Regions from separate parts of the Jeotgalibacillus haloalkalitolerans genome, predicted to be linked through region 2. Evidence: riboswitches for the same ligand, from Rfam matches in the RefSeq annotation. Region 2 holds a riboswitch; each other region holds the start of a gene.

Region 1 (5,279 bases), on a different contig from region 2:
AAGAGAAGAGAGAATTGAAAATAACTTTTTCAAGCTGGTGAAAGATGAGTACAGGCTGTACCCAATGCATATTCCACTGGAAGTGAAAAACTCAATTGCAGGTGAAGTCCGCGGAGTTGCGGAAATCTATAAATTAGAGTGGACCGGTCAGAAGACAACCATTTATTTTGAAATGAAGTCATTGGAGTCTACAAACTAATTATTATTATAATGCGAATTAAATAAAAGATATCATAGTGAAGCGCAGTGAAACGAATAAAAAAAGATGAGACAAAAGTGTCTCATCTTTTTTGAATTATACGACTGGACCACCAAGTTTGGCGATTCGCTCATCCACGCTTGTGAACTTCTTAAAGTTCTCTTTAAATTTCATTGCAAGTTCCATCGCTTTTTCTTCGTATTCACTTTCATTCTTCCATGCAAATCGTGGCTGCAGCACATCATCAGGCACACCAGGTACGTGAAGCGGTGTTTCAAGTCCGAACAGCCCATTCTTAGCTGTTTCAGCGTTTGCCAGTTCACCGTGTAGTGCAGCTCTGACCATGGCTCTTGTGTAGGCAAGCTTCATACGAGAACCAGTGCCATATGCTCCGCCAGTCCATCCTGTATTCACTAGGTATACTTCAGCATCGTGCTCTTCAAGCTTTTTACCGAGCATTTCAGCGTATACTGTCGGCTCAAGTGGCAGGAAAGGAGATCCGAAGCACGTTGAGAACGTTGCTTCCGGTTCAGTAATACCTCTTTCAGTACCTGCAAGCTTAGATGTATAGCCGCTCAGGAAGTGGTACATCGCCTGTTCTTTTGTCAGTTTGGCGATTGGAGGCAATACGCCAAATGCATCAGCAGTCAGGAATACAATCGTATTCGGGTGACCGGCTCTGCTCGGATCCACGATATTTCTCATCGCCTGCAGTGGATAGGCTGCACGTGTATTTTCAGTCAGTGATGAATCATCATAGTCCGCTTCATGTGTTTCAGGGTCAAGTACAACATTTTCAAGTACTGAACCAAAGCGGATTGCATCAAAGATCTGTGGCTCCTTTTCCTGTGAAAGGTTAATACATTTCGCGTAGCATCCGCCTTCAATATTGAATACGCCATTATCAGACCAGCCGTGCTCATCATCCCCAATGAGCTTACGGTCAGCATCTGCAGACAGCGTTGTTTTACCAGTTCCTGAAAGTCCGAAGAACAATGCAACATCGCCTTCAGCACCAACATTTGCAGAACAGTGCATCGGCAGGATATCATTTTGAGGCAGCAGGTAATTCATGACTGAGAATATTGATTTTTTCATCTCACCTGCATATTCAGTTCCGCCAATTAAAATCGTTCTCTGTTCAAACGATACAACGATAAACGTTTCTGAATTCGTTCCATCTGTTTGAGGATCTGCTTTTAATGATGGAGCCGATAAAATTGTAAATGGCGACTCATTTTGGCTGGTCCAGGCTTCACCTTTTTCAGGTCTGATAAACAGCTGGTGAGCAAAAAGGTTATGCCATGCACGCTCATTTACGACACGGATCGGAAGGCGGGAAGCAGCGTCAGCTCCTGCAAATCCTTCAAACACAAATACTTCTTCTTTTTCACCGAGGTGATTCAGCACTTTTGTATATAAACGGTCAAATGAATCCTCAGAGATCGGCTGATTGACTTTACCCCAGTCAATTTTGTCGCGCACAGAAGGCTCATCTACAATAAATTTATCTTTAGGTGAGCGGCCTGTATAAGTTCCGGTTTCTGCTTTCACAGCACCGGTAGAAGTTAATGTACCTTCTTCTCTCATTAATACTTTTTCCACTAATTGAGGTACAGAAAGGTTTTTATTCACGCGTTCGCTCATTAATAGTTCTTTTAATTCTGAAGTGTTTCGGATTGTTGTCATGTTATCTCCCACCTTTTCAGTAAGTCATTCACCTTTGTTCGAAATTAGTATAACACATTCAAATTAATAGTCTATACTAATTGGTGATTTCGTTAAAAATTCTTAAATTGTTTGGATTTAGAATTTTGGCGTCTGATCTCCGTTTCAGGCGGACGCTTTCCGGACGGTTGTTGCTGAGCCTCCTCGCCTACGGCTGCGGGGTCTCAGCTTCCAACTAATCGTCCCGGAGTCGCCGCCTTCCACTGCGATCAACGCTGCTGATACTAAGATACATTTATGTAGAAACTAACTTATTATCTATAATTGTATATTATGATTGACATTGGACATGCATTTCCGTATGATAGTTTTTTGAACGGATACTCTTATCCCGAGCTGGTGGAGGGACAGGCCCTATGAAACCCAGCAACCTGCTCTGCAAAAAAGCATGATGCTTTTGCGGTCCAACAATTTAGAGCGAAGGTGCTAACCTGGAGCAAGACTTTTGTCTTGAACGATAAGAGTGAAAGGCGAACTGATTATGAACCTTTCCTCAAACATGTAATTGGGGAGAGGTTTCTTTTATTTTTAGCCGAAACTTGGATGATCTGGTAGGTTAACGTTCGATCTCTAAGGGTAATGAGTACCGTCGACTATTTGCTTCACAAGGAGGAGACTTATATGTCTGTTAAACGTCGTTTATTTACATCCGAGTCCGTAACTGAGGGACATCCGGATAAAATCTGTGATCAGATTTCTGATTCAATTCTTGATGCAATTCTGAAGGATGATCCGAATGCCCGCGTGGCGTGCGAAACTTCTGTTACAACCGGACTTGTTCTGGTAGCGGGAGAAATCTCAACTTCTACTTATGTAGATATCCCTAAGATCGTGCGTGAGACGATCAAGGAAATCGGTTATACACGTGCTAAATACGGTTTTGATGCGGATACTTGTGCAGTATTAACTTCTATTGATGAGCAGTCACCTGACATCGCTGCAGGAGTTGACCGTGCGCTTGAAGACCGTGAAAGCCAAATGACTGACGCTGAAATCGAATCAATCGGTGCCGGCGACCAGGGGCTTATGTTCGGTTATGCAAATAACGAAACAGCTGAATTGATGCCACTGCCAATTTCACTTGCACATAAACTGTCACGCCGTCTGACTGAAGTACGTAAAGAAGATATCCTTCCTTACCTTCGTCCTGATGGTAAGACACAGGTAACAGTTGAATATGATGAAAATGACAAGCCGGTTCGCGTAGATACAATTGTTATTTCAACACAGCACCACCCGGAAGTCAGTCTTGAGCGTATTCAGCGTAACCTGAAGGAGCACGTGATCAATCACGTGGTACCGGCAGAATTAATTGATGAAGAGACTAAATACTTCATCAACCCGACTGGACGCTTTGTAATCGGCGGACCTCAGGGAGATGCTGGTCTGACTGGCCGTAAGATCATCGTAGATACTTACGGTGGATATGCACGCCACGGCGGCGGTGCATTCTCAGGTAAGGATGCAACTAAAGTTGACCGTTCAGGTGCTTATGCTGCACGTTATGTTGCAAAGAACATTGTTGCAGCAGGCCTTGCTGATAAATGTGAAGTACAGCTTGCATACGCAATCGGCGTAGCGCAGCCTGTATCAATTTCTGTTAACACGTTCGGTACCGGTAAAGTGGAAGAGGATACACTGGTTGAGCTGATCCGTAATCACTTTGACCTTCGTCCTGCAGGCATTATTAAAATGCTTGACCTTCGCCGCCCGATCTACAAGCAGACAGCTGCTTACGGACACTTCGGCCGTAATGATCTTGACCTTCCATGGGAAAGAACAGACAAAGCAGATGCGCTGAAGAAAGACGCTAACGTATAATATTAATAACAACCGTCCGGAATATATCTTTTGTGATATATTCCGGATTTTTTGTTGATTGGGCATAGGTCAAATTTCACTTTTCTAAGAACAAGGCGTGATATTCTTTGAACCACCCCGTTTTTTCTCCGAACACCTCCTGTTATTCTTTGAACACCGGCATGTAATCTCCGAACATCGACAATCATTCTCCGAACCTCCCCTCACGAACCACACCCCAGAATAAGTGTTCGCCATCTCACCCGTCCCATGATATGATAAGAACACAAATCCCCGATTGATGCTTCGGACCAATACTAGGAGGAATTCCTTTGTTTACAGTCATTCTCGCAGAAAAACCTTCACAGGCAAAAAGCTATGCAGATGCTTTTCACACATCCAGAAAAACAGATGGCTATTTTCATATTGAAGATCCATTGTTCCCGGGCGGAGCGGCTATTACATGGGGATTCGGTCATTTAGTTTCATTAGAGGAACCTCAGAAGTACAAGCCTGAGTGGAAGCGGTGGAAGCTTGATACGCTGCCGATGATTCCGGAAGAATTTAAGTTTACAGTGCCATACGCAAAGCGTGCACAATTCAATATTGTCAAAGGACTTCTCAGAAAAGCAGATCAGATTGTTGTAGCGACTGACAGTGACAGAGAAGGGGAGAATATTGCAAGGTCCATTATTGAGCAGGCAGGAATGATGCATAAGCCGACAAAGCGTTTATGGATTAACTCGCTTGAAAAAGATGTGATCAGAAAAGGGTTTCAGGAGCTGCGTAATGGTGAAGATTATCTTTCACTATATGATGAAGCGCAGACGAGACAGGTCAGTGACTGGCTGGTCGGAATGAATATCTCAAGGCTTTACACATTGCTTTTACAGGAAAAAGGGGTAGATGGTCCATTCAGTCTCGGGCGTGTTCAGACGCCGACTTTATATATGATCTGGCAGAGGCAGCATGAGATTGAAAACTTTAAGCCTGAACCGTTCTTTCAGCTGATTGCGGACCATAAAGAGAGTGGAAAGGCTTTTCAGACAAAGCATAAAACCACTTTTAAAAAGAGAGAAGAAGCAGAAGATACGCTGAAGCAGCATGGGATCGAAAATAATGCTGAAACTAAAGGGACAGTCGTAAAAGCGGAGAAAAAGCTGAAGAAGATGCAGGCGCCGAGTCTGCACAGTCTGTCATCACTGCAGGCAAAAATGAACAGACGCTATAAATACAGTCCATCCAACGTACTGAAAACGGTGCAGGATCTGTATGAAAAAAAGCTGGTATCCTACCCGCGTACAGATTGTCAGTTCATCACGATGAGTGAATTCCGTTATTTATCCGGTCAGCTTGACGCTATGAAAGCTGCAGCAGGGACATCTTTTGAAACAGCTCACCCGAAGCCGCGGCCGAAGTATGTACAGGACAGCAAAGTACAGGAGCACTATGCGATTATTCCAACTAAAAAAGTGCTGACGACCGACAGAATTGAAAAACTGAAGCCAATGGAAAAAAACATTTATAACGAAATTCTCGGCAGCACCCTTGC
Region 2 (5,279 bases):
AGCTGCAGATGTCTCGCAATATACTCTTCTCCAAAGGTATTGACCAGGCGCGTGAACATCTTCTCCCCGGAATACTGAAGGAGGGCTGTATTTGTTGCAGTGCTGCCGCTTGCGATCCTTGACTTTTCGATGACTACAGTATCCAGGTCATGATCAGCCAGATAATATGCGCACTGTGCACCCGAGCTGCCACCACCAACAATCAGCACATCACAGGACAGATCTGTTTCCAATAGCGGATAAGCCGGAGCATCTGGAAAGGTGGTCGGCCAGTAATAGGTACCGGTTTGACGTTTCATGTGAATCCTCCCAAAAATAGAATAGATAAGGTTATCATGCCCGGATTTCTGCCGGATATGCTGAGCATCTGCAATAGCGTGGGAAAAATTCAGGAGCTTTTGGCTGAGTTTTATTTAAATATTCGCTTTGTTAAAGTTCATTGTTGTTTCTGCACAGCTGTTGATTGGAGTGAAAGGGGGCGACTCCTGTGGCAGGAAGGGACAGGTGAGACGATCACGGCGAAGCCTGATGGCTCAGCGCCCGGCCACGGAAAGCGTCCCCCTGGAGCGGAAATCAACAGCCAACTTTAACTAAGTGTAAATGTTAATAAAATGTTATAATTAGGATATATATTCATTTTTAAGGATGCTTCCTTGTGAAATCAGCCTCTGGCCAAGCCTCTTTCAAATGCGGCTAAATGATTCAAAGAAGCATTACGCAGCTGAGTAAAAACGAATCTTACATCATTCGGGATGTTAAATGATAAGAACCTGTCGTACATCGCAATATTATCGATTTCCCATTGAACACCTGATGCGAATGCAGCCTTCACACTTTCAGGCGTTGTGATAAAATTTTGGGATTCATCCACTGGTAATGGGACCTGGTATCGCTCGAACAGTGGCAGTAACGCTATGATATGTCTCATTTCAGCCGCCCGGATCTGTACAAACGTTCTGATGTCACCAAAGGTTCCAATGATGTTATTGTATCTTGCCTGCGCCAGATACTCATCCTGAAGGGCATAAGTGAGCATTTGAGGCAGGGATAATGAAGCTGCATTTAATGCCCCGATCGCGCCATAGTTTTCAAATTGTCTATACATATGTGTCACCTTCTTTTTAATGTTAAGTTATTCTATTCGTAGTCGTGAAGCTGGTGTGTAAAATCAGGGTTTCTGAAGAAGAAAGTGACAGTTCGACGCGATGGACATGTACATAAAAAATAGAGGACTCAGTGAATGTTTAGAGTAAGCAATTAAATTTTTTTTTTTGTGAAAAAGCAAAAGTTAAACAGTGCTGATATAAAAGAAATGAAAACGTATTCCTAATTCAGTAAATGTGAGAGTAAATAGCAAAATGTTGAAAAAATTGTTTGACAGCAGGCCGGTTGTCCAATACGATCGTACATATCAAAAAACTTAATAACTTATCCAGAGAGACTGAGGGACAGGCCCTGTGACGTCCAGCAACCATCATGTTATGAGAGGTGCTAATTCCTGCAGAATGTTGTCATTCTGAGAGATAAGAAGCAGATTAAAACCTCTTTCTTATTGGAAGTGGTTTTTTTTGTGTTTATCAGGCTGACATATCAATTAAATTCACACTACATACATAAAAGGAGCGTACATCATGAAAAGACAACCTTTATTTTTATCACTATTTTTACTGACTGGGGCCGTTGCTTTAAGCGGCTGTTCTTCAGATGAAACAACGGCGGCAAACGGCGATGAGGTCATTATCGTCGGGACGCAGAATGATTATCCGCCATTTGCATTTGCAAATGACAACAATGAGCTGACAGGCTATGACGTTGATGTGGTGAAGGCCATCGATGAAAAGCTGGATGGCTATACGTTTGAGTTCACGGCGGTTCCGTGGGACAGTATGTTTCTTTCGCTTGAATCGAATAAAATTCAGGCGGTTGCCGATCAGATAGCCAAAACACCTGAGCGTGAGGAGAAGTATTTATTTACAGATGAATCCTACTTTGCAGCTGAAACGGTGATTGCTGTAAAGGAAGGCAGAGAGGATATTCAGACGATTGAGGACCTTGAAGGGAAGAAGGTGGGTGCGCTTGCGGGTGATTCCTATACATTGCTGCTTGAAGAGTATAACGAGACAGCGGATACTCCGATAGAGTTAACGTACAGTGAAAGCGGAACGCCTGCTGAGGTGTTACAGGACGTGCAGAATGAACGCGTGGATGCTTATGTGAATGACCCGATTATGATGAATAAAGTGCTTGAGAAAAATGAGCTGGGCGTTGAGATCGTCGGGCAGTCTCTTGTGAATGATCAGATGGGCATTGTGCTGAAGCACGGTGAAAAGGGCGAGGAGCTGAAGGCGTTAATTGACCCGATTCTCAAGCAGCTGAAGCAGGACGGAACATTAGCTGAACTGTCACGGAAATGGACAGGCGGAGAATACATTCCTGAATAAGCGTCCGGAGGGTAAGAGAGAATGGAAAATTTACTGGATATCAGCTTTATCATAGAGAGCTATCCCGCGATCCTGTCGCGTCTGCCGATTACGATTGGCATCGCTGTGGGCTCGATGGTGATCAGCCTGATCATCGGGCTTGTGACGGCATTAATTAAAATCTATAAGGTGCCTGTACTGAGCGTGATTACGTCAATCTACGTCTCATTTATCAGGGGAACGCCTCTACTCGTACAGATCTATCTTGTGTTTTACGGGATACCGAAAGTAATTTATTATCTGCAGATTGAATACGGCGTGCTTTTATCAGCAGATGTGAACAGTATATCGCCTGAAGTCTATGCGTTGCTGGCGTTTTCAATTAACCTTGGGGCTTATCTGTCTGAGACGATCCGGTCTGCGATTGAGTCAGTGGACCGCGGTCAGTTTGAAGCGGCAAAAGCAATCGGGATGAGCCCGGTGCAGATGATGACGAAAATCATTTTCCCGCAGGCTTTAACCGTCGCGATCCCGAACCTTGGAAACATGTTCATCAGCACCATCAAGGATACGTCCCTTGTATTCATTATTGGTGTCGTGGACGTGATGGGGCAGGCAAAAATTCTCGGCTCACGCGGGCTGGCGTTTTTTGAGGTGTATATCGCTGTGTCAATTGTCTACTGGATTCTCTGTATCGTTGTAGAGCGGCTGCTGGTCAGACTCGAAAAGCGGGCCCGCAGATATGAAAGAGGGATTGCGTGATGATTAAACTTGAAAATATTCATAAGTATTATGACAGCCAGCATGTGCTGAAGGGGATTGACCTGGACATCCGTGAAGGAGAAGTCGTATCGATTTTAGGACCGAGTGGGTCTGGGAAATCAACGCTGTTAAGATGCATCAACTTTCTTGAGCAGCCAACTACCGGAACCGTTGAGCTTGCTGGTAAAAAAGTAGACGCTGAGTCGGCAGGGAGGTCAGATATCCTGGCTTTAAGAACGGCAACCGGCATGGTTTTTCAGCAGTACAACCTGTTTAAAAACCTGACTGTACTGCAAAACGTAATGGTCGGCTTAACAAGCGTGAAGCAGCTGAAGAAGGAGCAGGCGAAAGAGACAAGTCTTGAGATTCTTGAAAAGGTCGGTCTATCCAACCGGCTCGATCATTATCCGGCGCAGCTCTCCGGTGGTCAGCAGCAGCGGGTCGGCATTGCCCGTGCGATGGCACTTAACCCGAAAGTCCTGTTGTTTGATGAACCAACGTCCTCTCTGGACCCTGAGCTTGTGGACGGTGTGCTGGCAACGATTAAGAGCGTGGCTGAAGAAGGAAAAACGATGCTCATTGTGACGCACGAGCTTCAGTTTGCGCGTGAAATCTCAGACAGGGTGATCTTCATGGAGGACGGGCTGATTGTAGAAGAAGGAACACCTGATCAGCTGTTTAACCATGCGAAAAAGGAAAGAACGAAGCAATTTTTAAAGCGGTCAAAGCGTTCTGAACAGCAGGAAGACAGAAAGGATGATTTGGCGTGAACCCGATTGAAAATATATTGAATGACTATCCCATCATCATTCTTGATGGCGCACTCGCAACTGAGCTTGAGGGCTATGGATGCGACCTGAACGACCAGCTATGGTCAGCAAAAATTCTGCTGGAAAATCCGGAGCTGATTAAAAAGGTTCACCTTGATTATTTTGAGGCAGGCGCTGACTGTGCGATCACTGCCAGCTATCAGGCAACCATTGAAGGGTATCAGCAAAGAGGACTGTCTGAGAAAGAAGCAGTCAGCCTGATCACGAAATCAGTCCAGCTTGCAGCAGAAGCCCGCGATGAATTCTGGGCTGGGCAGCCGGGTCGTCCAAAGCCTTTAGTCGCAGCCTCAGTCGGTCCATATGGCGCTTTTCTTTCAGACGGATCTGAATACCGCGGAGATTACGCTGCAGGCTTTGATGAACTGGTTGCCTTTCACAAAGGAAGGATCAAAGTGTTAGTTGAAGCAGGAACGGATCTGTTAGCGTGCGAAACGATTCCGTGCCTTGAGGAAGCGAAAGCCATTGTGGAAGTGTTGAGCGAATTCCCTGAAGTGACTGCATGGATCAGCTTCAGCGCAAAGGACCTAATACATAACAGCAATGGTGAAAAAATCGCTGACTGTGCAGAGTGGCTGAATGAGCAGGAGCAGGTGGCTGCAGTCGGCATTAACTGCTCAGCACCTGAGACGATTGAATCCCTGATTAATGAAGTAAAAAGCCGGACGGCAAAACCTGTGATTGTCTACCCGAACTCCGGTGAAAAGTATAATGCAGTCACCAAAGTATGGGGCGGAGAGTCCTCGTCAGATCAGTTTGCAGAGGATGCAAAGAAGTGGCATAAGGCAGGTGCCCGGATCATCGGCGGCTGCTGCAGAACAACGCCTGAGGATATTCGGGCGATTGCTGCGTGGGCGCGTGAATAATAGATTGGTGAAAGATCAGGCAGATGAATAGAGCGCCTGATCTTTTTTATTGAAAGAAGCTTTTTGTTGTTTTGAAATGATGAACCTTATGAATGATACAATCAGGTATAGAAACTGATCATTTTACAAACATAGAGGTGAATCAAATGGAAACTGTATATTTTGCCGGCGGCTGCCTATGGGGCGTACAGGCATTTATCAAAACGCTGCCCGGCGTGACGTCGACAGAAGCAGGGAGAGCGAATGGAGCAACGGGTACACTTGATGGTGACTACGACGGATTTGCAGAATGTGTAAAAACTGAGTTTGATCCAAAGGTCGTGACAATGGAAGAGCTGATGAATTACTTCTTTGAAATCATCGACCCATACAGTCTGAATAAACAGGGGATTGATGTGGGAGAG
Region 3 (5,279 bases), on a different contig from region 2:
CCGGCAAGTAACGGCTTCAGCCACTTCTCCTTCTGCTCCTCTGTTCCGTACCGCACCAACACTTCCATGTTCCCGGTATCCGGTGCATTACAATTAAACACTTCTGGCCCAATCATCGAACGCCCCATGATCTCACAAAGCGGCGCGTACTCTACATTGCTGAGGCCAGCCCCGTACTCACTCTCAGGCAAAAACAAATTCCACAGCCCCTCAGCCTTTGCCTTCTCCTTCAGCTCTTCCATGATTGGCGGCACCTTACTCCAGCGGCTGTCCCCTTCATTTACCTGCCGCTCATACACCGTTTCATTCGGATACACATGCTCCTCCATAAATGAAGTGAGCTTTTTCTCAAGATCTTTCACCTTAGCAGAATAAGAAAAATCCATACTTCCATCCCCTTTTGTTTTACTAACTAACCGGTCGGTATGTATGGTTTTAGTATAACGGATTTGGTATTGGAGTCAACTAAATAATGGGAGGGATTCTGTCACCAGCCAGGAGATTGAAACGGTGCAGGGCTTAATTTAGTGGAAAATCTATAGAATTTTAATACCTTAGAATCTAGCATTACATAAATTAAAACTTTATATATTTTAAGAACACTTGCCCGGCAATACACCTTCACCTTTCCTATAAAACTCTAAAATCATTTCGTCTATTTTTTTCTATCAGGCTATTGTACAGGCATTAAGTCACTCCTTTTCATATACATATTAATGCAACAACAACTATGAAAAGGAGAGATTTAAATGTGTTGCGAAAAAAAAGATTCATGTGTCTGTGGTATTGTTCACGAGATTGTGAGAATTCAGGACGAGGTAGCTGCTAACAATAATGGGTGCTGTGTAACAGGATGTGACCAGGCAATCAGAAAACTGCTATCACCAATCGGGACTAATGGGAATGGAAATGGTCCTACTACTATTCCCTTCGCACTTTACTGCAAGGGAGATTGCAAACCGTTTATCGGAAGTGGCGTATACAAATCACCTGTTGGCGGATCTGGAATGACCGCTTTAAAGTGTGTTGAAACACCTATCTTCCGGGCAAAAAAGTTTGTGGATAAAGATAAAGACAGAGAAAAAGATAAGTGCTGCGTCCAGCTGGAATTACTACTTCCAGTTCCGATGGGAGGGGGTGCGCCTGCAGCATCAGTAAAAGAAAAAGAAAATGGAAAAGCAAAAACAATATGCGATTTCTTCCCTGGAGACAGCATCAGAAACCTGCAGGCAACTGGCATCTGCCTGACAGTAGACTTGAATTGTTTCTGCGGTATCGTATGTCTGGATCCAATCACGCCTATATCTGTATCTGAGTTTGACAGGGTTTAAAAAACGAGGACTAAACGTTAAGGGTCTTTGGACTTGAGCGAGGCAGCAAAAGGATACAACCGAGTATCTTTTTGCTGCTTTTTTTGAATTCTATTTAGAAATTATACATTTTGGGAAATTTGCTTCCAGTTATTGAATTTATGATAAGGTAATATTAATTATTTTTACTATTTACAGGTTTTTTATCATGCGCCTGCCAGTGAAAATTTTAATAGTAGAAATCTATGGGGGAAATGTTATGTGGATCATATTAGGTTTTATTGCAATCGCAGCAACACTAATTAATATTTATTTGTTTTCTGCAGGAAAGGATTATAAGCTCGCAATGGCTGCAGGCTTATCATTTACAGCACTCACACTTTGTGCAGAGATCAGCTTTGTAGCGGGGCAGGTAGCAAGAGAAGACTGGTCAGCTGTCAGGGAAGTCGTTAATTTTCAATGGGCACTGTGGGTATTAACAATTATTTCGATCATCCTGAATGTCTTACCAGTATTTTTAGAGCGTAAAGATCAGAAAAAAAGAATGAATGCTACTTCATCAAACAGAGTAGCAAATTGAAATATGTTTCAAGTGACAGAGATAACTCCTGCATCATTACGTTAAATGATGCGAGAGTTATCTAACTGGCGTTACAATTTACAGTTCTACAAAATAAATTGATGAATATACTTGTGATACCTCCACCTTCTTATTTCTAAGGAATTCGAACTTCAGCCCTCAAACGAATATAAACCAGTGTACGTATCCCCTTCCCAACTTCACAAACAGCATTCTTTGACAGAAAAAATAAATATTGACAGTCCATCTGCGTTTCGCTAATATAAAAACCAAGTATTTTTATCGGGATACTTCATAAACTCAATAAATCGTCTTATCAAGAGAGGTTGAGGGACTGGCCCAATGACACCTCGGCAGCAGACTGACTCATCAGTACTGTGCCAATTCCAGCAAGTGTTTCTTGATAGATAAGACTGGATTGATGTTTTTTCTTCCAGTTTATTTTTCTGACTGGAAGTTTTTTATGTTTAAAATTCATTTAGAGGAGGAAGTTTTGTGGACATTTTTTTAGTTAGTGTCAATTTATTCGTGTTAGCTGCTCTCATTATTTTTCTTTACGTTCTTAAAAAGAAGCACGTATCATTTTCGAAAAGGGTTTTACTTGGTTTGGCATTCGGGATTATCCTTGGATTTGCATTGCAATGGATCTATCCATCCGATTCTGCCGTTATTACGACGACGGCTGATTGGTTTAATTTGATTGGCGGTTCTTACATCAGGCTGTTACAGATGATCGCGATCCCGCTGGTTTTCATTTCAATTCTTGCGGCTTTTACGAAGCTGACTTTAACAAAGAATATCGGAAAAATCAGCGCACTCATTATCGGGATTTTGGTTGGAACGACTGCGATTGCAGCTGCTGTCGGGATTGCAACTACTGCTGGTTTTAACCTTGAAGCGATTCAAATCGAACAGGGTGAAGCGGAAACAGGACGCGCTGCTTCATTAGAAGAAACGTATGGCACAGTAGAGGATGTAACATTTCCGCAGCAAATCCTTGCTTTAGTTCCGTCAAATGTTTTCCTGGACTTCACAGGTGCACGCCCGACTTCCACGATTTCAGTTGTCATTTTCGCAGCTTTTCTTGGTCTGGCGTTCCTTGGTGTCAGAAGAAAACAGCCGGAACAGGCAGAATTATTTTCTAAGATTGTCGACTCTCTTTATGCGATCGTCATGCGCGTTGTGACATTAATTTTAAGATTAACGCCTTATGGTGTGCTTGCGGTCATGGCGAGAACGGTCGCCACAACAAACTTTGATGCCATAGTCAATCTCGGCAAATTTGTGATTGCTTCGTACGTTGCACTCGGTGTGGTCTTTATTATTCACTTGATCCTGCTGACAATCTCAGGCCTAAACCCAGTTACGTTTGTCAAAAAAGCATTTCCTGTTCTCGCTTTTGCGTTTACAACGCGCACAAGTGCCGGTGCTCTGCCGATGAACATCCGGACTCAGCAGAATTTAGGTGTAAAAGATGGGACGGCTAATTTTGCCGGCTCATTTGGATTATCTATCGGGCAAAACGGCTGTGCAGGTGTTTATCCTGCCATGCTCGCGATCATGATTGCGCCAACCGTCGGAATCAATCCTCTAACACCGTCGTTTATATTAACGGTCATCGCCGTTGTGGCAATCAGTTCCTTTGGTGTTGCAGGCGTTGGAGGCGGCGCAACCTTTGCTGCAATCCTTGTCCTGTCAGCCCTGAACCTTCCGATCGGCTTAGCGGGTCTGTTGATTTCCATTGAACCATTGATTGATATGGGAAGAACCGCTGTGAATGTGAGTGGCAGTATGACTGCCGGGGTGTTGACGAGTAAGGTGACGAATGAGTTAGATGTGGATCTGTATAATGACCGGTCTACGCGGGTTAGTGTGGAGGCTTAGAGATAGCGAATTAAAAGCAATGCTTATGCTTGCTCTTTGATTTATGTCACATATCCACTAATTACAAGTCGGCTATGGACTTCTATGTTTTTACGCAAAGGAAGTCTCCGTACCCAAGATATATTTACTGCAGATCGTTAACATTTAAAACGACCTTGAAAAGCATTGCACTTTTCAAGGTCGTTTTGTTTATTTCAATTGATTTGATAATGTCCAGACTAACATCTGACTATAATTAGCCTTCGATATCTTCCATATCATCAGGATAAACATACTTATCAAATTCTTCCCCAGTAGCTTCGTCTACAATAGAAACCGTAACTTTGGCTGAGTCAATGTCCTCTCCGTCATACACCTGATAAATCATTCCTGTCATTCCTAAAGTCAAAATACCAAATCCATCAAAGCTATTTTCAAAAGCTTCCTTCTCAACAGTTACAGTAAATTCGTCAAAAGAGTCATTATGAGATATATCTTTGATCGAAACAAAATCTTCACCTGTAATGAGCTCATTCAGTGACTCTTCCATACCAGCTTCGATTTCCTGCATCATTTCCTTATGATCTGATTTAGACATTTTATAGGTTAAAGAACCGTCATCATTTTTCGTTACATCTTTTGCACCATCTTCTTTTGCCTCAGCGATAAGCTGGTCAATATCTTGACCTTCAAACATTGAAGCTGGAAGTGTCAGTTCTACATTTAGTAACCCCTTGTCCACTTCCACAGATTGTTCCTCTTTGTTTTCCTTTGAATCCTCTGCTGTACCAGAACCGTTACTTGTATCTTCTTCTGATGAACAAGCTGCCAAAGCAAGCATTGAAATTAATAATAAAAGGTAGCTGAATTTTTTCATATTTAAGTAAACCCCCACATAATTCTAATTTATGTATTTTAACACCAGTACATGTTAGCACAAATTAGTGAAACATTATACCTATACTCTAGTATTTGTATAATTAACACTATTAAAGAAATGATTTTTTAAGTGAAAATTGTTTTATATAAATGCATTCTATCCCGTCCTTATGCCCTTTTCAAATTTTGAAATATGTAATGTAAAAATGGCATTCATACACTTAAATTATGAAAATCATAAAATTCAGTAAATTTTTTGGAAGAAAATAAGTAATAAAGTCTTTTATTTTTTCAAATTTGCTGTAACATTGTATCCGAAACAAATTATACCTATTAGGGGGATTTTATAATGGCTAAGAAAGATAAAGTAAAGAAGCCGATCTACAAACGCTGGTGGTTTGTAACAATTGCAGTGATTTTCGTCCTTGGTGCGATTGCAAATCTTGGTGACACGGAAGAAGTCGCAAATGATGTTGCTGAAGAAACTGAAGAGGTTGCTGAAGAAGTGGTAGAAGAAGTAGAGACTGAAGAAGCTTCAGCTGCAGAGGAAACTGAAGAGCCTGCGGAAGAGGAAGCAGTTGAGGATGACGTCCCAACTGAATTTAAGTCTGCTTTAACGAAAGCTCAGATGTACTCTGATAATATGT
Region 4 (5,279 bases), on a different contig from region 2:
TTTTCTTCTCTGTTGAATCTGCCTGTAAACAGGTAGGGACTTCTGTAAGTGACAAGACCGACCATTCTGGCAACCTCAAACCCTTTTACGTCAGAGGCATTTTCATACAAGCCGTTGTTCCAGGCCGGGTCATTTTCAATCGCATGAATTCCGATCCGGTTGAAAGCTATCCCGTAATCACTTAATGATGGCGTCGCTGCAAGGAGCACTGCTTTTCCCATAAAATCAGGATAGCTGATGCACCATTCAAGTGTCTGCATACCGCCGAGTGACCCGCCTATGACACCGTGCAGGCTTGTGATTCCAAGCTTCAGACAGGCGTGATACTGGGCGTTCACCATATCTTTTACCGTGATAAATGGAAAGGCTGTGCGGTACTTTTCACCGTTTTGATTAAGTGAATCTGGACCTGTAGAACCGCTGCAGCCGCCAAGAACGTTAAATGTAATCACCTGAAACTTTGTTAAGTCAATGTAAGCATGTTCACCGGCAAATCCACGCCACCAGCCCGGATCCTGCTCCGTTCCGACTGACTGGTGCGTCCCGGTTAACGCGTGACAGATCAGGATCACAGGTAATGACGGATCTCCTGACCGCTCATAGCGGAGAGAGACATCATCTATCACTTTTCCGGATTCAAGTGTCAAAGAACCGATGTTAACTGTCCCTTCACGATGCATGACCTTCTCAGTTAATGTCTCTCCCATGGTGGTTCCTCCCTTACGAATGCGCTGGTACTGCCGCTTTTTCAATCGCCTGATTTAAATCGTTAATTAAATCTTCAACAGATTCAATACCGACTGATAATCTGATTTGCTCTTCCTTTACGCCGGCTGCCTCAAGATCTGCAGCTGTCAGCTGTGCGTGTGTTGTTGAAGCCGGGTGAATGATGAGTGATTTCGCATCCCCAACGTTAGCAACATGTGACCAGAGCTGCGTATGATCAATCACTTTTCTGCCTGCCTCGCGTCCACCCTTAATGCCAAATACAATAATTGATCCGGCTCCTTTAGGCAGATACTTTTTCGCCGCCTCATATGATGAGTGGCTTTCAAGACCCGGATACTGCACCCAGTCAACTGAAGGATGCTGATCCAGATACTCAGCGACTTTCAGCGCGTTTTCCACGTGACGCTCCACTCTCAGATGCAGCGTCTCAAGTCCCTGCAATAAATAAAATGCATTTTGAGGGCTGAGGCATGCGCCTGTATCACGCAGCAGATTCACCCGCAGCTTTGCGATAAATGCCGCTGCTTCAAGATCCACAAAGCGTAATCCGTTATAGCTTGGGTCAGGCGTTGTAAAATCCGGGAAGCGTCCGTTATCATAATTGAATGTTCCTGCATCTACAACGACACCGCCAATCGTTGTGCCGTGTCCACCGATCCATTTCGTTGCTGAATGGACAACGATGTCTGCCCCGTGTTCAATCGGTTTGTTCAGATAAGGCGTTGCAAATGTGCTGTCAACAATCAGCGGAACGCCTTCTTCATGAGCGACTTTTGCCACTCCTTCTGTATCAAGTACATGCAGACTCGGGTTTCCAATCACTTCTGCAAAGACAGCCTTCGTTTTCGGACCGATCGCTTTTCTGAAGTTCTCCGGGTCTGTCCCGTCAACAAATTTTACATTCACACCGTATCTCGGCAACGTCTGGGCGAAAAGGTTGTAAGTGCCGCCATAAAGATTTGCAGCAGCGACAATTTCATCTCCTGCGCCTGCAAGGTTCAGTACTGCATAAGTGATTGCCGCCATGCCGGAAGCTGTTGCCACAGCACCGACTCCGCCTTCTAACAGCGCGATTCTATTTTCAAAAGCAGCGACTGTCGGGTTTCCGATTCGTGTATAGATATTTCCTTCTTCAGCAAGTGAGAATAAATTCTGCGCATGCTCAGCGCTGTCAAACGTGTAAGACGTTGTCTGATAGATCGGGATTGCTCTTGAATTCGTAGTCGGATCTGATTCTGTTGCACCGTGAAGTAATAGCGTCTCAATATTGTATTGCGGCTGATTGTTGGTCATGAATGAATCTCTCCTTTAGTGAGTTGATGGATTTTTTTACAGTGAAGTTGTAACTGGATGAAGGTGAAAGGGGAAAACAAAAACCCCCTTCATAAGAAGAGGGTTATATATCCTCCTCTTATCTTTCAGACCTTTTCAGGGTCTGTAGGAATTAGCACCTTTCCGTATCAGGATTTGATACGTTGGTTGCCGGGCATCGCAGGGCCTAGTCCCTCCGCCACTCTGGATAAGAGTTATAAAGTTGTAAGTACATGTTGTGTTTGCTCTTGTTGAGGATTATAAAGAGTCTGAAAAAGGAAGTCAACCTTTTTCTGAATATTTATTTTATTGGGCTTTGAATTCTATTACCTCTGCTTCTGGATCGGACTGAATTTCTATGTGTGCCGGAACCCGCAGATGGATGACACTCATGCCACTCGAATAATTTAAGCCTGAAGCCAGGTCCGCACGCTCCCCTTTCATGAATTGCTGTGCGGCAACCGGTGGATTAAACTGATTGAACTGAAGCCTGTTGGTGTGAAATGAGTTTTCTACATTCACTGTACCAGCGGCAATTGACACTTCTGCTCTTTTGATGGTTTCCGTAATGTCATAACCATTTAATACGACAGGTGTTTCATAAATGTCAATCAGAATTTCACGGTCAACCTCTTCATCTTTTGTAACAGCAATTAGCACATCTCCATAAGACGACCCATAACCTGGCGCAGGAATAATCAGCCGGTCCATTGAAAAATCATACTGCTTTTGTTCCACCAGAAATTCAGGCGCAATATCATCAAACCTGTTTTGCTGAGCGGGTCCATACAGGTCAAAGTAATAGTCTGATGGTTCCGCTTCTGACATGGCATTCGTGTCATCAGCTGATACCGGTAAAATATAATATGCAGCCATAGCAACCAAGAGAACGCCGGAATAGATGATATAGATCAGTCGGGTACGCAACAGCTTCCCAGTAAATATTCTTTGTTTTTTGGGCTTTAATTGCTGCTCTCTTCTTCTCCAAAAGAGTGTGAAAATCAGTAAAACGAGTGCGATTGGAAGTATTTGAACAAGGAACATCATATTTCTCTCACCTCACTATTATTGGTCAGCGCTACTGCCAGACCATACAATATGACTGCAGTAAAAAGTGCTTTTACCAGAAAAATCAGCAGTGAGCTTTCCTGAACATAAAAGAGATGAGCGAATTCAAATAGAACGTAGTTTTGCAGGATGTTCGGAACAAATATGATTGCCGGGATCAGTGCAAAAAACAGCTTACTGATCTTCAATAATGTTCCAAACAGATACCCAAGCGCAACAGCCATTAAGTAATACCCGAACATACCGGCACCTGCAATGAACAGTTCCCCGGGTGACCCTACCGTTGAAAGCCCGGGAAAATACTCTGCCGGACGTACCAATAACATAATGAGATAAATCAGATAGCTGCTCAATACAGTAAAAATGGCAGCAATCAAGACAACAGAAGCAAACAGAATTGCATTGGAAACCTGAGAAATGAAACGGTTTGTAACAAATGAGAAATCTTCATACAAATAGTTTTTAGCAGTGAGCATAGCCGGCGTAACGAACATCCAGAATATCGTGAAAGCAAAAACAGTATTCGTCGAGTAGGTTGACACTTCAATCGAAAACAAATCATTAGTCGTCGCCATTCCTCCAGATCCAATCGCAGAGAATATAATCCCGATCACCTGCAGAAGAACAAGACTGCGCAGCAGATACGTATAGGAATACCATTTATAAATCACTTGCTGCCGGATCACATCACCCGTGCTGACTGTTGCTAAAGACATCATCAATCCCCCCTGTATTTCTTCTCGTCATATACACACACAAATCACTCGCAGACACCGGCGAAAATCTAAGATCACGCGCAGCTGCTTTCTCAGCCGCAGTAAAATGATTTTTCACAACCACTGTTGAGAATCCGCTTTTTTCTTCAAGACGGGCAATCACTTCCTGCTGATCTGACCAGCTTTTAACCTGAACAGTCGGGCCGGTGACAGCCATCGCATACTCTTTTACTTCTTCGATCGGGAGATGCAGAACCGAACGTCCCCCATCAATCAGCAGCAGATCTTCAATCAATTCATCAATTTCATCAAGGTGGTGACTTGAAATCAGAATCGTTCTCGGATGTGCAAGATAATCCTTCAGCAGTGCCCGGTAAAAATCTTTTCTGACTGAGGCATCCATGCCGGTTGTCGGCTCATCAAATATCGTCAGCGGACAGCGTGCTGCAAGACCAAGGATTCCGAAAAACGTATTTTTCTGTCCCTTAGACAGATAATCCGTTCCAACATTCATGGGTAAGGCAAAATACTCCGCAAGACGCTGTGCAAGCTCTGCGTCCCAGTTCGGATAAAAACGGCTGTGGTGATGCAAAATGTCTTTCGTCGTCAGCGCATTCGAGAAAACAGTGTATTCATCAAGATACATACTGTTGGCAGATACCTTCAGGCTGTTAAAGGGCTTTTCACCGAACACACTGATGTCCCCGCCTGTCTTTTTTAAATAACCGGCGATCGTTTTCATGAGCGTTGTTTTACCAGACCCGTTTCTTCCGACAATGCCGGTAATCGTATTTTCCTGAATGATAAAGTCCGCATCTTTTACACCGGCACCGTTTTTGAACCTTTTCTCAAGATGTCTGCATTCAATAACCGTCATGACGTTTCCCCTTTCCGGCGACTTTGCTCCAGCTGAATCATGTGGATCAGATCTGTTTCTTTTACATTCAGGTGTTCTGCCTCGGCAACTACATCGGATACAAGCGCTGCCAGAGTTTCGTTGATTCTCCTGTGGCGGATCTGTTCAGCCGCCTCTTCTGTCACAAACATCCCAAGTCCCCTTTTCTTATATAGAATCCCTGCATCTGCAAGTATGGTCAGCCCTTTTGCTGCTGTGGCCGGATTGATATTGAACTGATCAGCCAGCTGGTACTGCGAAAACATCTTTTCATGTGCTTTAAATCGTTCATGCAAAATTTCTGTTTCCAGCCACTCTGCAATCTGTATATAAATCGGTTTTGTACTGTCTGCATTCAGCATCAGCTCAGTCACCTCCTTTATCTGATATAGTGCATTACTGTTGTAATGTACTATATAGTATTTTGTAATCTTTGGCAATAGGTGTTTGTGGAAATTTTTGATATTGGGCGCGTGCGTTGGTTCGTGGAAAAGTGAGGCATGTTCGGAGAAAACATGTGGAAGTTCGTAGAAAAACATGGTGCGTTCTCAGAATAAACA

Evidence for each region. A riboswitch is a leader RNA that binds a small molecule or an ion and turns the genes downstream of it on or off. The one in region 2 is predicted to bind S-adenosylmethionine.
Region 1: it holds a riboswitch for S-adenosylmethionine, as region 2 does, so the genes downstream of both, metK (methionine adenosyltransferase) here and UFB30_RS00415 (transporter substrate-binding domain-containing protein) in region 2, are expected to answer to the same signal.
Region 3: it holds a riboswitch for S-adenosylmethionine, as region 2 does, so the genes downstream of both, UFB30_RS10265 (L-cystine transporter) here and UFB30_RS00415 (transporter substrate-binding domain-containing protein) in region 2, are expected to answer to the same signal.
Region 4: it holds a riboswitch for S-adenosylmethionine, as region 2 does, so the genes downstream of both, UFB30_RS13505 (O-acetylhomoserine aminocarboxypropyltransferase/cysteine synthase family protein) here and UFB30_RS00415 (transporter substrate-binding domain-containing protein) in region 2, are expected to answer to the same signal.

What each region holds. Positions count from the first base shown of each region.
Region 1 covers NZ_JAXQNN010000002.1:963,259-968,537, reverse strand. Annotated here, with positions in the region: gene UFB30_RS09880 (DUF2584 family protein) at 1-199, shown strand, start outside; gene pckA (phosphoenolpyruvate carboxykinase (ATP)) at 296-1,888, opposite strand; SAM riboswitch class I at 2,251-2,391, shown strand; gene metK (methionine adenosyltransferase) at 2,549-3,748, shown strand; gene UFB30_RS09865 (type IA DNA topoisomerase) at 4,060-5,279, shown strand, end outside.
Region 2 covers NZ_JAXQNN010000001.1:82,499-87,777, forward strand. Annotated here, with positions in the region: gene UFB30_RS00405 (NAD(P)/FAD-dependent oxidoreductase) at 1-299, opposite strand, end outside; partial or broken gene UFB30_RS00410 (ferritin family protein) at 662-1,099, opposite strand; SAM riboswitch class I at 1,426-1,530, shown strand; gene UFB30_RS00415 (transporter substrate-binding domain-containing protein) at 1,632-2,441, shown strand; gene UFB30_RS00420 (amino acid ABC transporter permease) at 2,463-3,182, shown strand; gene UFB30_RS00425 (amino acid ABC transporter ATP-binding protein) at 3,182-3,952, shown strand; gene mmuM (homocysteine S-methyltransferase) at 3,949-4,875, shown strand; gene UFB30_RS00435 (peptide-methionine (S)-S-oxide reductase) at 5,022-5,279, shown strand, end outside.
Region 3 covers NZ_JAXQNN010000003.1:46,767-52,045, reverse strand. Annotated here, with positions in the region: gene UFB30_RS10280 (acyl-CoA dehydrogenase) at 1-386, opposite strand, end outside; gene UFB30_RS10275 (CotY/CotZ family spore coat protein) at 750-1,331, shown strand; gene UFB30_RS10270 (hypothetical protein) at 1,570-1,890, shown strand; SAM riboswitch class I at 2,201-2,304, shown strand; gene UFB30_RS10265 (L-cystine transporter) at 2,386-3,774, shown strand; gene UFB30_RS10260 (hypothetical protein) at 4,010-4,630, opposite strand; gene UFB30_RS10255 (Ltp family lipoprotein) at 4,982-5,279, shown strand, end outside.
Region 4 covers NZ_JAXQNN010000005.1:106,147-111,425, forward strand. Annotated here, with positions in the region: gene metX (homoserine O-acetyltransferase MetX) at 1-707, opposite strand, end outside; gene UFB30_RS13505 (O-acetylhomoserine aminocarboxypropyltransferase/cysteine synthase family protein) at 721-2,022, opposite strand; SAM riboswitch class I at 2,138-2,255, opposite strand; gene UFB30_RS13510 (hypothetical protein) at 2,347-3,087, opposite strand; gene UFB30_RS13515 (hypothetical protein) at 3,084-3,824, opposite strand; gene UFB30_RS13520 (ABC transporter ATP-binding protein) at 3,796-4,701, opposite strand; gene UFB30_RS13525 (GntR family transcriptional regulator) at 4,698-5,084, opposite strand.